2 regions of the Micromonospora sp. NPDC049114 genome follow, and region 2 is predicted to be linked to the other one. Evidence: riboswitches for the same ligand, from Rfam matches in the RefSeq annotation. Region 2 holds a riboswitch; the other holds the start of a gene.
What was found. Region 2 has a riboswitch for cobalamin ahead of AB0B39_RS18275 (ribonucleoside-diphosphate reductase subunit alpha). Riboswitches for the same ligand answer to the same signal wherever they lie in the genome.
Positions count from the first base shown of each region.

Region 1 (8,058 bases), on a different contig from region 2:
GGATGAGCAGCACCACGTTGCCGAAGCGCAGTCCGGCGAGCACGATGTCGCCGCCGTCGGTGTACAACTCGCCGGGCGGCTCACCCCAGTGCTCCCGCATCCGCTCGCGCAGCCCGGCCGGCACCTGATCGAACCACCGCCGGTAGGTCTCGCCGGGCACCCGCGCCTCGGCGGCGGCCAACTGCTCCGGGGTGAGCCACTCCACGTCGTGCCCGCCCGCGGCGATCAGGGCGTGGATCAGCGCGTCGCCGTCGTCGGGCGGCGGCGCGTCCCCAAGGTGGTAACCCGCCTCGGCCAGCGCGGCGAGCAGTCGGACCGCCGAGACGGGGGTGTCCAGCCCGACGGCGTTGCCGACCCGGGAGTGCTTGGTGGGGTACGAGCTGAGCACCACGGCGACCCGCTTGTCCGCGTTGGGCACGTACCGCAGCCGGGCGTGACGCACCGCGATGCCGGCCACCCGGGCGGCCCGCTCCGGGTCGGCGGCGTAGACCGAGAGGCCGTCCGCGTCGATGCGCTTGAACGAGAACGGCACGGTGACGATCCGGCCGTCGAACTCGGGGATGGCCACCTGCATCGCCGCGTCCAACGGGGACAGCCCGGCGTCGCTGGCGGCCCACTGCTCCCGGGTGCTGGTCAGGCAGAGTGCCTGGATGACTGGCACGTCCAGGGCGGCGAGCGCGCCGACGTCCCACGCGTCCTCGTCACCGCCCCCGGACGCGTCGGCGGCGACCGCGCCGCCGGCCGCGAGCACGGTGACCAGCAGCGCGTCACAGCTGGCGAACAGCCCGAGCGGGCCCGCGCCCGTGGTCAGGCCCCGCAGCGAGCCGCAGAAGATCGGCAGCGGGTTGCCGCCGGCCTCCCGCACGGCCTCGGCCAGGACGTCGACGAAGGCGGTGTTGCCGGCGAGGGCGTGCGCCCGGTAGAAGACGATCCCCACTGTGGGCCGCCGCGGGTCCATCGGGTGGTCGCCGTGGACGCCGTACGCCGGGGTGGGCGCGGGCGGGGCGAACCCCTCGCCGGTGAGCAACACGGTGTCGCAGAGGAACCGGGCCAGGTGTCCGAGGTTGTCCGGCCCGCCCTCCACAAGGTAGGCGAGGGCCTGGGTGACCACTCCGGACGGCACGGTGGAGACCGCCATCAGCTCCGCGTCGGGCACCGCCTCCCCGCCGAGCACGACAGTCGGCACGCCGCCGGCGAGGACCGCGGCGAGGCCGTCCGGCCACGCCTGCCGACCCCCGAGCAGGCGTACGACGGCGAGGTCGACGCCGTCGAGCAGGGCGGGCACCTCGTCGGCCGCCACCCGCGCCGGGTTGGCGAGCCGGTAGTCGGCGTCACTGGCGCGGGCGGCCAGCAGGTCGGTGTCGGCGGTGGAGAGCAGCAGAACGCGCACGGCAGGCTCCGGAGGGTAACGTCGGCACGCTCGTGAGAGCGGCCTGGCGACGTGGGATGGGCGCAGGGTTCAGCGGACGCCGCGATCCGGCCGGCTCAGCGGCCTGCGGCCGGGAGCGACGGGCGGGGCGGTCCGGAACTCAGCGGTGAACGGAGTCGATGCCGATCGCGGCGACGGCACGGCCGCGGTGCGCAAGACGGCAGCAGCCGTCGATGATGATGGAGACGCCAAGCGTCATCGGGTCCTCCTCGGGTGTCCACGCCCTGGGGTACGTCCCGACGGCCGAAGTATCCTGGCTTCCGGATCGACGCTCTCCCCCGGCCTTCCAACCGCAGACACACGGCCGTGACTCACGAGGGGGGATCGCTCCCCGGTGACAGTGGCGGGACCGCGTCGGATTCGCACCGACTTCCTTCACTGCCGTCAGGCCGCGAATGCTGCCACACCGGTCGGCTGCCGGTCAACGCCACCCCTGCGCACGCCAACGGCCACGATTAATCGACATATTGCGATCAGAGGTGTTGCCGGCGAGGTTCACCGCTCGGGCCGACGGTGGCGGGGTCGACGAGTCAGAGACAGCCAGCCGAGAAAACGCGCGTGCATCTCGACGAGGTCGGGATGACCGCCCAGGTTGAACTGGTCCTGGATCGCCTCGTTCATGCAGGACGCCAGATAGAGGGCAAGCGCGAGGGAATGACCGTAGAACTCCCCGACGAGGTCGAGTTGCGCCCGAGAGCACGGCCACGGGGCGGCACAGTTGCGGCACAGCCAAGCGGGTCGCATCGGCAAGTGCGGGCGGCACGGAAGTCTCACCCCCTGACCATGCTGGCCGTAGCCGTCGCATCCCATCACGGCGGGTGGTTCCTCGACGGATACTTTTCATCCTTCCTCCGGATGTCGCCACGGCAGTTCACTTCGGCCGCTGGTTACAGTGACCCTCGTCCCACACGGGAAGGGAGCCACCGTGCCCGTCCGAACGACTGGACCCTTCACCGTTCCCCAGTCACTCTGGGACAGCGCGGACCTGCTCGACGCGTTGGCCGCCCGGGACATCGCTCAGGTGTTCCGGCTCGTGCAGCATGCCACCGGAGCGAGCCAGACCACTCTGGGTAGCGCCACCGGCCTCAGCCAGGCTCAGGTCAGCGAGATCACCAGCGGCGCCCGACGGGTCAGCAGCATTGACGTCCTGACCCGTATCTGCGCCGGCCTGTCCATGCCCCGGCACGCTCAGATGACACTCCTTCTGGGCGAGCATCAATCGGCCTCCGCAATACACGACGTCGATGAACGACAATTCGACATGACTGTTCCGGGCCGGTATGCCGATGTTGCCGCGATCTTCGCCAGCCGGTCGGACTTCACCGCCGAACTTCCTCCGCACGTCCTCTTCGACAATGCCAGGGACATCCGGGCGGCCGGCCTGTCACTCAACATCATCTGCCAGCAGTACGCCGACACTCAGCTCCTGAGGTTCCTCGACGGTGGCGGTCACCTCCGCTGCCTCTTCCTCGACCCCGGGGGCGAGGCGATCAGACGGCAGGAGCGCGAGGACGACTATCCGCAGGGGCATCTCAGCGCGCTCACCGACCTCAACATTCAGAACCTGACGCGCCGGATCCGCACCCAGCTCACGTCGGGCGCGCGTGACCGTCTCGCCGTGCGCGTGTACGACGAGTCGATCCGTGCCAACGTCCTCCTGATCGACGACCGGCTCTGCGTCGTCCAGCACTATCTGCCGCGAATGCGCGGCGTCGATTGCCCGACGATGGTGATCGAACGCACCGTGCACACCTCCGGCCTGTACGCGGTATTCGACGGGATCTTCACCTCGCTCTGGGAGCGCAGCAGCCAGCCATGAATGACTACGTCGATCTCCTTCCGCTCGCACACGAGGCCATCGATCTGGCGCATGGCCTTATGCGGACCGTCCAGCCTGGTGCTCTCACCTTCAAGGACGACCGTGACATGGCCTCCGAGTTGGACTACACCATCGAGCGAGAGGTTCGCGAGCTCCTGGCCGCGAAGGCACCCGACATCGGGTTCCTCGGCGAGGAGTACGGCACCAGTGGTAACACCAGCACACTCACGTGGACCTTCGACCCGGTGGACGGGACCGTCAATTTCATCCACGGCTCACCGCTGTGCGGAATCTCGCTCGGTCTCGTCCAAAGCGTCCGATCCGTCCTCGGCGTCATCGACCTGCCGTTCCTCGGCACCCGCTACCACGCCGTTGAGGGACATGGCGCGTACGCCAACGGCGACCGCATCCGCGCCAGCCGAGTCAGCGACCTGAAGGACGCCGTCGTCGCCATCGGCGACTACGCCGTCGGTGCCGACGCCAGCCGGAAGAACGCCGATCGACTCGCCATTACCGAGGAACTCACCCGGCACGTTCAGCGAGTACGCATGCACGGCTCCGCCGCGATCGACCTCGCGTGGTTGGCCCAGGGCAGGATCGACGCGTTCATCATGCTCAACAACAAGCCCTGGGACACCGCCGCCGGTGTAGTGATCGCTCAGGAGGCTGGCGCTCAGGTGGTCGACCTCGATGGCACTGCCCACAGCACCCGTGCGACCACCACCGTCGGCGGCAACGATCTGCTGCTGCCGGACATCCTCACGCTCGTCGAGCGGTCGCTGGCGCGTGCGGCAGCCTGACCGGGACAGCAGGCCCGATCAGCGGGCGTGGCGCTCCGGGTGGGCCCGATTCCACACCCGCATCCGCTCCGGGTAGCCCGTGCGGGCCGCCTCGTACAGCGGCACGGCGTGTTTGCGGGCGATGGCGCCCGCCGCGCGGGGTGTGCCGGTGCGGCGACGGATCCATTCGCCGTCGTGGGCGATCGCCACCACCGTGGTGTCCGTGGCGGTGGTCTCCGGTTCCAGGTAGAACTCCACCCCCCGCCGGCTGGCGACGAACGACTCCAGCGCGGCGAGATCGTCCCGGGTGGCCTCGCGGTCCAGCTTCGTCGGGGTCGCCTCGGTGCCCCGTGACCGCCGGTTGAACCAGCCCATGCCCAGCCCCTCTCCTCGGACGCCTCTCCAGTTCAGCACCGATTCCTGGCAATACGCTGCACGGCGCATGAGAGCAGGCTGACGAGACGCGCACCCGACAGAAACGGGCGGTAGCTCGAAGGAGGGTTGATCAAGGGAGAGGAATGCACTCAATCCCTGCCACTCTTAACGTATACCGCAATGGGGGCCTTGCCGCAAGACCCGGGTCGTACCGCAGAATTGCCGGCCGGACCACGTTCTCGCACGCTGAGCAACGGCCCGACTCCGCTCGGCACATGCACCCCAGATCGGAGCAACCTGACGTGAACCCGCTGAACACCAGCGTGTTTGATCTTCCCGACAACCTCGCCGCCAAGGCCGACCCGGCGTTGATCGCCCGCGACGAGCAGCACTTCGCGGTCATCGCGGCGAGCCTGGAGCGGTCGATCGCCGACCTGTCCGACCGCCTCGACGTCGAGCGCCGGGCACCGGCCGGCAAGGGCCGCCAGGCGGTCGTCCGGGACGAGGAGATCCGCCGGTTGACCAATCGCCTGCGTGCCCTGCGTCGTTTCGGTCTGGACCTGTGCCTCGGGCGCATCGTCAGCGCGGACGACCCCGAGCCCGTCTACATCGGACGCTTCGGCCTCACCGACGGCAACGGCCGGCGGTTGCTGCTCGACTGGCGCTCCCCGGCGGCCGAGCCGTTCTTCGGTGCGACCCACGCCAACCCGATGGGCCTGGTGAGCCGGCGTCGGTACCGCTGGACGCTCGGCCGCATCAGCGACTACTGGGACGAGGTGTTCACCCCGGACGGATTCGAGGGGCACGCGGCGCTCGACGACCAGTCCGCGTTCATCGCCAGCCTCGGCGGCAACCGGTCGGCCCGGATGCGCGACGTGCTCGGCACCATCCAGGCCGACCAGGACGCCATCATCCGGGCCGGATCGCGGGGCGCTCTCGTCGTGGACGGCGGGCCGGGCACCGGCAAGACCGTCGTGGCGCTGCACCGCACCGCGTACCTGCTCTACTCCGACCCCCGCCTCGGGCACCGCCGCGGCGGGGTGCTGTTCGTCGGCCCGCACGAGCCCTACCTGGCGTACGTCGCCGACGTGCTGCCCAGCCTCGGCGAGGACGACGTGCAGACCTGCACCCTGCGTGACCTCGTACCCGAGGGTGCCGCGGCGACGGTCGAGGCCGACCCGGACGTGGCCCGCCTGAAGTCCTCCGCGGACCTGGTGCGGGCGATCGAGGCGGCCGTGCGGTTCTACGAGGAGCCGCCGACCACGGCGATGACGGTCACGGCCGGTGACACCGACGTGCGGCTGAGCGCGGACGACTGGGCCCAGGCGTTCGAGGCGCCCGGACCCGGCACGCCGCACAACGAGGCGCGTGACGAGATCTTTCAGGAGCTGCTGGCGATCCTGCTCGGGAGGTACGACGGCGACGAGTCGGACGACCTGGTGCGCGGGTCGCTGGTGCGCAACCGGGAGCTGCGCACGGCGTTCAACCGCGCCTGGCCGCTGCTCGAAGCGACGGACATCGTCGCCGACCTGTGGTCGGTGCCCGCCTATCTGCGCAGGTGTGCCCCCTGGCTCGGCCCCGAGGACATCCGCCGGCTCCAGCGCGTCGACGCCCGCGCCTGGACGGTGTCCGACCTGCCGCTGCTGGACGCGGCACGGCAGCGCCTCGGCGACCCGGAGGCGTCGGGGCGTACCCGCCGCCGCGAGGCCACCATCGCCGCCGAACGGGCGCGCATGGCGACTGTCGTCGACGAGCTGATCGAGGCCCACGCCTACGACGACGGCGAGGGTGTGCTGTCGAGCCTGCGCCAACTGGACCTGCAGGACGCGCTGGTCGACGAGGCCGTGCTCCCCAGCGCGGACGCGGATCTGCTGGCCGGCCCGTTCGCGCACATCGTCGTGGACGAGGCGCAGGAGCTGACCGACGCGCAGTGGCAGATGCTGCTGTCGCGCTGCCCGTCGCGCAGCTTCACCATCGTCGGGGACCGCGCCCAGGCCCGGCACGGGTTCACGGAGTCGTGGCAGGAACGACTGCGGCGCGTCGGCTTCGACCGGGTGAGGATGACCTCGCTGAGCATCAACTACCGGACGCCACGGGAGGTCATGGCCGAGGCTGAGCCGGTCATCCGGACGGTGCTCCCGGACGCGAACGTGCCGACCTCGATCCGCGGCAACGGGATTCCGGTGACCCACGGATCGGTACGCGAGCTGGACACGATCGTCGACGGCTGGCTCGCGGAGCACGCCGACGGGATCGCCTGCGTCATCGGCGACCCCACGTTCGGGCCGACGACGAACCGCGTCCGATCGCTGACCCCGGAACTGTCCAAGGGGCTGGAGTTCGACCTGGTCGTCCTCGTCGACCCGGAGGCGTTCGGCGAGGGCGTCCAGGGGGCTGTCGACAGGTACGTCGCGATGACCCGCGCGACCCAGAAACTCGTCGTCCTCACCGGGTCCTGACCTCGTAGGCTGCCGGGCGTGACGACGGATCTGCGGGAGGCGGCGGCGCACGACAACGCGCGATGGTGCGACGCCGTGTGCGCCAGCCACGGGCTGGCCGGTCGGATCGACGCCGAGGCGTGGTCGGTGCCCCGCCGCTCTCCACAGTGGTATCCGGACGCGGTCACCCTGCGCCCCGGCGTCGACCCCGAGGCGCTGCTGGCGCGGATCGACGTCGGGCCCGGCGCGTCGGTGAAGGACAGCTTCGCCGACCTCGACCTCTCGGCGTACGGATTCCGGGTGCTCTTCGACGCGCAGTGGATCCACCGCCCGCCGACCGGCACGCCGACCGGCACCCCGCTCACCCCGGTCACCACCGGGCAGGGGTTGGCGGCCTGGGCGAGCGCGCACGGCGGTGGGGAGCTGTTCCGCCCGGCGCTGCTGGCCGACAGGCGCATCCGGGTGCTGGCCCGTCACGACGAGCGGGGCGCTGTCGTCGGCGGGGCGGTCGTCAGCGGCGACGACCCGGCCGGCGTCTCCAACGTGTTCAGCCACGGCGACGACCCGGACGAGATCTGGCACGCGATCGTGGCCACCCTGCCCGGCGTGCCCCTGGTCGGTTACGAAACCATCCCCGACCTGGCACCTGCCCGCCGAGCCGGCTTCCTCCCCGTGGGCCCCCTCCGGGTCTGGCTCCGGTGAGGGTCAGGCCAGGCGGGTCAGGTCCTCGGGGGTCAGGCGCAGGGAGGCGGCGGCGATGTTCTCCCGCAGGTGAGCCGGGTCGCCGGTGCCGGGGATCGCGAGGACGTGCGGGCCCTGGTGCAGCGTCCAGGCCAGGCGTACCTGCTGGGGGGTGACGCCGTGGGCCCGGGCGACCGCCTCGACTGCCGCGCCCTGCGCGGCGCGCGCACCCGCCTCCCGATTCGTGCCGGCCAGCGCGAAGAACGGCACGTAGGCGATGCCCCGCTCGCCGCAGGCGCGGACGAAGGCGTCCTGCTCCCGGTACGCGTCCACGCCGTAGTTGTTCTGCACGCAGACCACGGGCGCGATGCCCGCCACCTCGTCCACCTGCTCGGGCCGGACGTTGGACAGCCCGAGATGCCGGATCAGCCCGGCGGCGCGCAGCTCGGCCAGCGCGCCGAACCGCTCGGCCAGCGGCACCGCGCCCGGCCCCCGGCCGAGCCGCAGGTTCACCACGTCCAGCCGCTCGCGGCCGAG
Region 1 is NZ_JBEZEA010000002.1:155,536-163,593, forward strand. It holds gene cobN (cobaltochelatase subunit CobN) at 1-1,390, opposite strand, end outside; cobalamin riboswitch at 1,676-1,805, opposite strand; gene AB0B39_RS08375 (hypothetical protein) at 1,925-2,050, opposite strand; gene AB0B39_RS08380 (DUF5919 domain-containing protein) at 2,355-3,248, shown strand; gene AB0B39_RS08385 (inositol monophosphatase family protein) at 3,245-4,048, shown strand; gene AB0B39_RS08390 (hypothetical protein) at 4,067-4,402, opposite strand; gene helR (RNA polymerase recycling motor ATPase HelR) at 4,678-6,861, shown strand; gene AB0B39_RS08400 (hypothetical protein) at 6,880-7,542, shown strand; gene AB0B39_RS08405 (aldo/keto reductase) at 7,546-8,058, opposite strand, start outside.
Region 1: another riboswitch for cobalamin. It lies ahead of cobN (cobaltochelatase subunit CobN); the one in region 2 lies ahead of AB0B39_RS18275 (ribonucleoside-diphosphate reductase subunit alpha).

Region 2 (8,058 bases):
CCGGAGCTGCCACCGTTGGCCCTGGCCGGTGAGCCGGACGATCGCCAACGGCTCGACGTCCAACTGCCGGTACGTCACCAGCGGCAGTCCCAGGGCGTGTACGACCGCGACCCGGATCACGAGCGGGTGGGTGACGGCCGTGACCCGTCGGCCGAGGCCGCGCTGTCCGTCCAGCCACCGGCCGACGCGCTCGTGCACGGCGGCGACGGATTCGCCCCCGTGCGGCGCGGCGTCCGGGGTGGACAGCCACTCGCGCAGGGCGTCGGGCTGCGCGCCGGCGATCTCCTGCAGCGACCGGCCGGTCCAGTCGCCGTAGTCGCAGTCGGCCAGCGCCGTCTCCACGGCGGGCACGAGGCCGAGGGCGTACGCGGTCTGGACGGCCGCCGCCGCGGGGCTGGACAGGCAGGCGTCGGTGTCGTCCGACGGCGCCCGCCGACCCAGCACACCGGGAGACAGGGCGAGGGCGGCGTTGCGGCCGCCCTCGTCCAGTGCGTCGTCCCCGCCGAACCGGGCCCGCCGCAGTGCGGCGGTGTGACCGTGGGCGACCAGCCGCAGGCTGGTGGGGTTCACCCGGCCAGTCGTGCGTCGGTGACCGCGCGCTGCCGGTGCATCAGTGCGGCGAAGAGCAGGCCGATCCCGGTCCACAGCACCACCTGGGTGCCGAGGGAGGCGAGCCGGAAGCTCCACAGCAGCGTGGCGGGAAAGTCGCCCGGGACCTCCTGGAACGACGGCAGCACCAGGTAGGCCACGCCGGTGACCAGCAGGAAACCGCCGACGGCCGCCGCGGCGCGCAGCCACACCGGCGCCTGCTCGCCGACCGCCCGGTAACCCAGCGAACCGGACCAGACCGCCACCAGGCCGAGGACCACCAGCAGCAGGTAGGTGACCGTGCGCTGGTCGATGGTGGCCGGGTCGCCGACCGCCGGAGGGTTCGGCGGGTACTTGACGAACGGCACGATCACCGCCCCGAGCAGCGCGCCGCCGGCCAGCAGCAGCCCGGACCACCCGTCGTCCACCGTGCGCCGCCGCCGGTTCAGCAGGACGTACGCGGTGGCCAGCAGGCCACCCATCGCGGCGCCGAAGAGGGCGGTGGCCAGGAACAGCCCGCCGCGCTGGCCGTTCCTGCTGACCAGGGCGTCCTCGTCGTGCTGGTGCCCACCGGTGGCGGGGTCGGCGTGTGTCGCCGCCTCCTCGATGGCGATGGCCGCCTCGACGTGGGGTTCGCCGACGACGTAGGCGAACGTTCCGGCGAGCAGGCCGGCCACCAGGCCGGCGAGCAGCCCGCGCAGGAGAACCGTGACGAACGTGGGTGCGGTGCCGGTGCCGGTCAGTGGCACGGGACACCGAGCAGGTGCCGGCCGTCGTGCATCAGCTCGTGCAGGTACATCCCGCTGCGCGAGACGGCACCCTGGTCGAAGGCGACGAGATAGGCCAGCAGGCTGAGCACGGCGACGGTGGCCAGGACCGTCCACAGGAGACGGGTCGGGGCAGCGGGGTGCACCAGCGGCTGGCTGGACGTGGAACTGGACATGCGTGCACGAACCTCCTCGGGGATGACGCGTCCCCATCGCAAGGCTGCGGACGACCGAGCGTCCTGGCTCGCGGCCCCGTAGTCGGGGACCGCTCACAGTGGCGCGACCGCGCCGGATTCTCACCGGCTTCCCTCGCGTCGCCGCAGATAGTGGGTTGACCGTATCGGTGCCGGTTCTCCTCGGTCAAGCCGGCGGCGAGGTCCGAATGCGACGCCGCCCGATGCTCGCGCGCCCGCCGTCGCCGACCGGATCGACGAGGACCGTCACCGACGACCGCGACACGCCCGGACCCGACATGTGGGGTGTGACAAACCCAGTCGCCCCTATATATGGTGTCGACCGCAGCTGGTTCGGCCACTCATCCCAGGGTGGCCGAGGCAAGAGGGAACCCGGTGGAATTCCGGGACTGCCCCGCAGCGGTGAGTGGGAACGACAGCCGTCATCAGCACTGGGCCGCCACTTGGCCTGGGAAGCGACGGCCAGTAGGGGACCGGGTGAACACCGGTCGTGCCCGCGAGTCCGAAGACCTGCCAGCGCGCCGCGTACCCGCATCCGGGTGGGCGGTGGTCCGAGGCCGCGTGGGACGGCCGACGCCTTTCGGATCCGCGCCCGCTGAGGCGTGGCGTCCGCTGGTGTCGGTCTCCCCGTGCCGAGGGCCGTCAGGTCTCAAGCTCGCGAGGAGTGAGTGGTGACAGTTACCGAGGTAGCCGCGACCGGCGGCGGCACGGCCCGCCGGGGTACGCCGACGCAGGTCCGCGAACGCGACGGCGCCCGCGAGGCGGTGGACGTGCGCACGCTCGTCGCCGAGGTCGAGCGCTGGGCCGACGACCTGCCCGACGTCGACCCGCTGCGGGTGGCGACCCGCACGGTCAGCGGCCTGTACGACGGCGCGACGACGGCCGAGCGGGACCGGCTGACCATCCAGACCGCGGCCGAGATGATCGGTACGGAGCCGCAGTACTCGCGCCTCGCCGCCCGGCTGCTGGCCGGCCACATCGACCGGGAGGTACGCCGACAGGGCGTCACCTCGTTCAGCGCGGCGATCCGGACCGGCCACGCGCAGGGGCTGATCGGGGATGAGACCGCCGCCTTCGTCGCCGCGCACGCGGGAACGTTCGACGACGCCATCGACCGGGACGGCGACCGGAGGTTCGAGTACTTCGGCCTGCGCACGGTCTACGACAGGTACCTGCTGCGCCACCCCACCACCCGGTTGGTGCTGGAGACCCCGCAGTACTGGCTGCTGCGCGTGGCCTGCGGTCTGTCCCGTACGCCGGACGAGGCCGTGGACTTCTACCGGCTGATGTCCAGCCTGGCCTATCTGCCCAGCTCACCGACGCTGTTCAACTCGGGCACCCGGCACACGCAGATGTCGTCGTGCTACCTCGTCGACTCGCCGCGCGACGAGCTGGACTCGATCTACCAGCGCTACGCCCAGGTCGCGAGCCTGTCCAAGTTCGCCGGTGGCATCGGCATCGCGTACTCCCGGGTCCGGTCCCGGGGCGCGCTGATCCGCGGCACGAACGGGCAGTCCAACGGGATCGTGCCGTGGCTGCGCACCCTTGACGCGAGCGTCGCCGCGGTCAACCAGGGTGGCCGGCGCAAGGGCGCGGCCTGCGTCTACCTGGAGCCGTGGCACCCGGACGTCGAGGAGTTCCTGCAACTGCGGGACAACACCGGCGAGGACGCCCGGCGTACGCACAACCTGAACCTCGCCAACTGGATCCCGGACGAGTTCATGCGCCGTGTCGAGGCCGACGAGGTGTGGTCGCTGTTCGACCCGAACGAGGTTCCCGAGCTGCCCGACCTGTGGGGGGAGCGGTTCGACGCCGCGTACCGGGCGGCCGAGGCGCAGGGCCGCTACGTGCGGCAGGTGCCGGCGCGGGAGCTGTACGGGAAGATGATGCGCACCCTGGCGCAGACCGGCAACGGGTGGATGACCTTCAAGGACGCGGCCAACCGGCTGTGCAACCAGACGGCCGAGTCGGGCAACGTGGTGCACCTGTCCAACCTGTGCACCGAGATCGTCGAGGTGTCCAGCGACGGCGAGACCGCGGTGTGCAACCTCGGCTCGGTGAACGTCGCCGCCCACCTGACCGAGAACGGCATCGACTGGCCGCGACTGCGCGCCACCGTCCGGACGGCGGTGACGTTCCTCGACCGGGTCATCGACATCAACTACTACCCGACACCGCAGGCGGCGGCGAGCAACCCCCGGTGGCGGCCGGTGGGGCTCGGGCTGATGGGCCTGCAGGACGTGTTCTTCGCGCTGCGGCTGCCGTTCGACTCGCCTGCCGCGCGGGAGCTGTCCACCCGGATCAGCGAGGAGCTGTACCTGACCGCGCTGGAGACCTCCGCCGACCTGGCGCGCGAGGTCGGCGCGCATCCGGCGTACGCGCAGACCCGGGCCGCGCGGGGCCAGCTCCAGCCCGACCTGTGGGGCGTCGAGGGTACGCAGACCGCGCGGTGGGCCGCGCTGCGCCAGCGGGTCGGTGAGTACGGGCTGCGCAACTCGCTGCTGGTGGCGGTCGCGCCGACCGCGACGATCGCCTCGATCGCCGGTTGTTACGAGTGCGTCGAACCGCAGGTGTCCAACCTGTTCAAGCGCGAGACCCTGTCCGGGGAGTTCCTTCAGGTCAACACGGCCCTGGTCCGCGAGCTGAAGGCACGTGGTCTGTGGACCGAGCAGATCCGCTCGGCGATCCGGCGCGCGGAGGGGTCGGTGCAGGACCTCGCGGAACTCCCGGCCGACGTGCGGGAGCTGTTCCGCACCGCGTGGGAGCTGCCGCAGCGGGCGTTGATCGACCTGGCCGCCGCCCGCGCCCCGTTCATCGACCAGTCCCAGTCGCTGAACCTGTTCCTGGCCTCGCCCACCATCGGCAAGCTCTCCTCGATGTACCTGTACGCCTGGAAGGCCGGGCTCAAGACCACCTACTACCTGCGCTCCCGCCCCGCCACGCGCATCCAGCAGGCCACCGTCAGCGCTGTCGCACCAGTTGCCGTCGACGCGGAGGCGCTGGCGTGCTCGCTGGAGAACCCCGAGTCGTGCGAGGCCTGCCAGTGACCACCGCCGACCCGATCGCCGACACCACCGCCGACACGAGGACCACGCACATGCTGCTCGACCCCGGGATGGATCTCACTCTGCGCCCGATGCGCTACCCGCACTTCTTCGACCGGTTCCGCGCCGCCATCCGCAACACCTGGACTGTCGAGGAGGTCGACCTGCACGCCGACCTCGCCGACCTGGACCGGCTGTCGCCGGCCGAGCGGCACCTGGTCAGCCGGCTCGTCGCGTTCTTCGCCACCGGCGACACGATCGTCGCCAACAACCTCGTGCTCAACCTGTACCAGCACGTCAACAGTCCGGAAGGCCGCCTCTACCTGTCGCGGCAGCTGTTCGAGGAGGCCGTGCACGTCCAGTTCTACCTCAACCTGCTCGACACGTACGTGCCCGACGAGACCGAACGGTTCGCCGCCTTCGCCGCCATCGAGAACATCCCCTCGATCCGCCGCAAGGCCGAGTTCTGCTTCCGCTGGATCGACTCGTTGGGCGAGTTGCGCGAGCTGCGGACCCGGGACGACCGGCGCGCGTTCCTGCTCAACCTCATCTGCTTCGCCGCCTGCATCGAGGGATTGTTCTTCTACGGCGCGTTCGCGTACGTCTACTTCCTGCGCTCCCGCGGCCTGCTGCACGGCCTGGCCTCCGGCACGAACTGGGTCTTCCGCGACGAGTCGATGCACATGGCGTTCGCGTTCGACGTGGTGGACACCGTGCGGGCCGAGGAGCCCGACCTGTTCGACGACGACCTCGCCGACCAGGTCCGCCAGATGCTCACCGAGGCCGTCGAGTGTGAGGTCCAGTTCGCCGAGGACCTGGTGGGTCAGGGCGTGCCCGGTCTGACCCTGGCGGACATGCGGGAGTATCTCCAGCACGTCGCCGACCGTCGTCTCGTCCAGCTCGGTATCGCCCCGCACTACGGGTCGGCCAACCCCTTCGCCTTCATGGAGTTGCAGGACGTCCAGGAGCTGTCCAACTTCTTCGAGCGGCGGGTGTCGGCGTACCAGGTGGGGGTGACCGGGACGGTGGCCTTCGACGACGACTTCTAGGACCCCCACCCCACCCCCTCCCCACCCCGTCGACCAGGAATGTGCTGCTCCCCTATCGGCGTATCAGGGGCACCACATTCATGATCAACGTCGGCGGCGGGCGGGGTGGGGACGGGGTGGGGGTGTTCTTGGGGGTGGGTGACCCTCAGGCGGGCGAGCAGGTCGGGGTGATGGTGGGAGGACTCGTGGTGGCGCTCGTGCTGAGGTAGCCCGCGGTGGTGGACGTTCCCGGCGCGAGCTGCCCGTTGTAGGCGGCGTTCGCGACGGTCACCTGGTTGCCCGTCTGGGTGACGGTGCCGTTCCAGGCCTGGGACACCGTCTGCCCACTGGGGAGGGTGAAGGTGACCCGCCACCCGTTGAGCGACGAGGCCCCGGAGTTGGTGACCGTCAGTCGTCCTTCGAATCCGCCCTGCCACGTGTTGACCACGGTGTTGGTCACCGCGCAGGACTCCCCGGCCGGGACCGTCGGTGTCGGGGTGAGGGTCGGAGTGGGCGTCGGGGTGGGCGTCGGGGTGGGGGTCGCAGTGGGCGTCGGCGTCGGGGTCGGGCTGGGCGTCGTGGTGCCGCTGGCCTGGAACTGCCACCAGTTGATGTTGAACAGGTTGCCGCTGCCGCCGGTGAAGCGCAGGTACAGGTCCTGGGTCCCGGTGGCGCCGCTGACCGGGCAGGAGACGGTCTGCCAGGTCTGCCACCCGCCGGTGCCCGGCACCGCGCAGCTGCCCACCCGGGTGCCGGTGGGGCTACCGAGGCGCAGTTCGATGGTGCCACCGGACGTGGCCGAGGCGACGCGGGCGGAGAAGGACGTCGCGCCCGTACCGAAGCCCACGCCCTTGACCTTGATGTAGTCCCCGTTCTCGATGAACCCGACGTTCATCCCACCCTCGCCGGCCGGCTCGGTCTCGATGCCGGAGCCCCAGGCAATGGTCTCGGCCTCCTGCCGCACGTACGGGTTCAGGGTGCCGATCTGGGGGGCGCCCGTCGTGGTCATGTTGATCGTCGGGATGGTGCCGTTGGTGTTGTAGGTGAACTTCTCCACGGCCACCGAACGGGTGTAACCACCGCCACCGGGCAACGCTCCGTTGTGGTAGAAGAAGTACGAGCCGCCGTTGAAGTCGATGACTCCGGGGTGGTTGGTGAAGCTCGCGCCCTGGCGGGGCATGACCGTTCCGCGATAGGTCCAGGGGCCGGTCGGGCCGGTCGCGGTGGAGTAACCGATGAACTCGGAGCAGCACTCCGCCGCGAACACGTTGTAGTAGATGCCGTTGCGCTTGTAGACCCACGGGCCCTCTTCGTAGAGGGTCGGCCGACTCGTGTTCCCCGTCCGGGTGCCGAACCCGGCGGTGGTGAGCGGGATCTTGGTGGCGCTGCCGCTGTAGGAGATCATGTCCGCGTTCAGCCGGACGTACCACAGGTTCGGGTTACCCCAGTACAGGTACGCCTGGCCGTCGTCGTCGATGAACACGGTGGGATCGATCTCGCCGTTGCCCACCAGCGGACGGCCGATGGCGTCCCGGAACGGCCCGGTCGGGCTGTCGGAGACCGCGACGCCGATGGCCATCGAGTTGGTCGCCCGGGCGGTCACCGGCACGTACCAGTAGAACTTGCCGTTGCGCGCGACGACCTGGCCGGCCCACGCGTTGGCGCTCGCCCAGCTGAAGGTGCTCACGCTCAGGGGCGAGCCGTGGTCGGTCCAGTTGACCATGTCGGCCGACGACCACACCCGCCAGTCCTTCATGGTGAAGTACGTGGAGCCGTCCTCGTCGTGGCCGGTGTAGAGGTAGACCCGCCCGTTGTACACCAGGGGAGCGGGGTCGGCGGTGTAGATGTGCTGGACGATGGGGTTGTCCGCGTGGGCTGCCGTGGCCGGCGCCAGCGCCGGGATGAGCAGCAGGCTCACGAGCAGGGCGACGCCGCGCCGGAGCCGGTTCTTCGTCCGTGGTGGCGGTGTGGGGTGCATCGGTACCTCCAGGGTGGGTCACAACGGCGGGGCACGGTTCGCCGTTCTCGCTGGCGGGTGCCGCGTGTCGTCGCGGGTCGCTTGGGGACCTCGGTGGTGGCCGTGCCGCGAGAACGGCAGGAGGGATCGGGGGTCCACCATGGCTCCCGCGCGCGGCGGCCCGCCGTTGTCAACGGCGGTGGTCAACGTCCCTGAGGGAGGCCCGGACACCCACCAGCGGGCGTTGGTCATGCGCTACTCCATCGACCTCGGCGGATCGAGTGGAGCGGTGAAGCGTGCCCTTCGCCTCTGCGGCCCGAGGGTAGTCTGTTATCGCTAACATTCTCAAGCGATGGACGAATCTGGATTTCCGCGCCGCCGTCGCGGGCCGGCTGGACCGGGTCGCCAACGCCCGGCGACCGGCTCGTCAGCGCCGCCGCGACGGGTCGTCAGCGCTGCAGCCGCGTCGGGCTGCCCGGC
Region 2 is NZ_JBEZEA010000005.1:322,041-330,098, forward strand. It holds gene AB0B39_RS18260 (histidine phosphatase family protein) at 1-570, opposite strand, end outside; gene AB0B39_RS18265 (CbtA family protein) at 567-1,337, opposite strand; gene AB0B39_RS18270 (CbtB domain-containing protein) at 1,328-1,531, opposite strand; cobalamin riboswitch at 1,590-1,663, opposite strand; cobalamin riboswitch at 1,862-2,082, shown strand; gene AB0B39_RS18275 (ribonucleoside-diphosphate reductase subunit alpha) at 2,221-4,596, shown strand; gene AB0B39_RS18280 (ribonucleotide-diphosphate reductase subunit beta) at 4,647-5,642, shown strand; gene AB0B39_RS18285 (family 43 glycosylhydrolase) at 5,788-7,599, opposite strand; gene AB0B39_RS18290 (FadR/GntR family transcriptional regulator) at 8,028-8,058, opposite strand, start outside.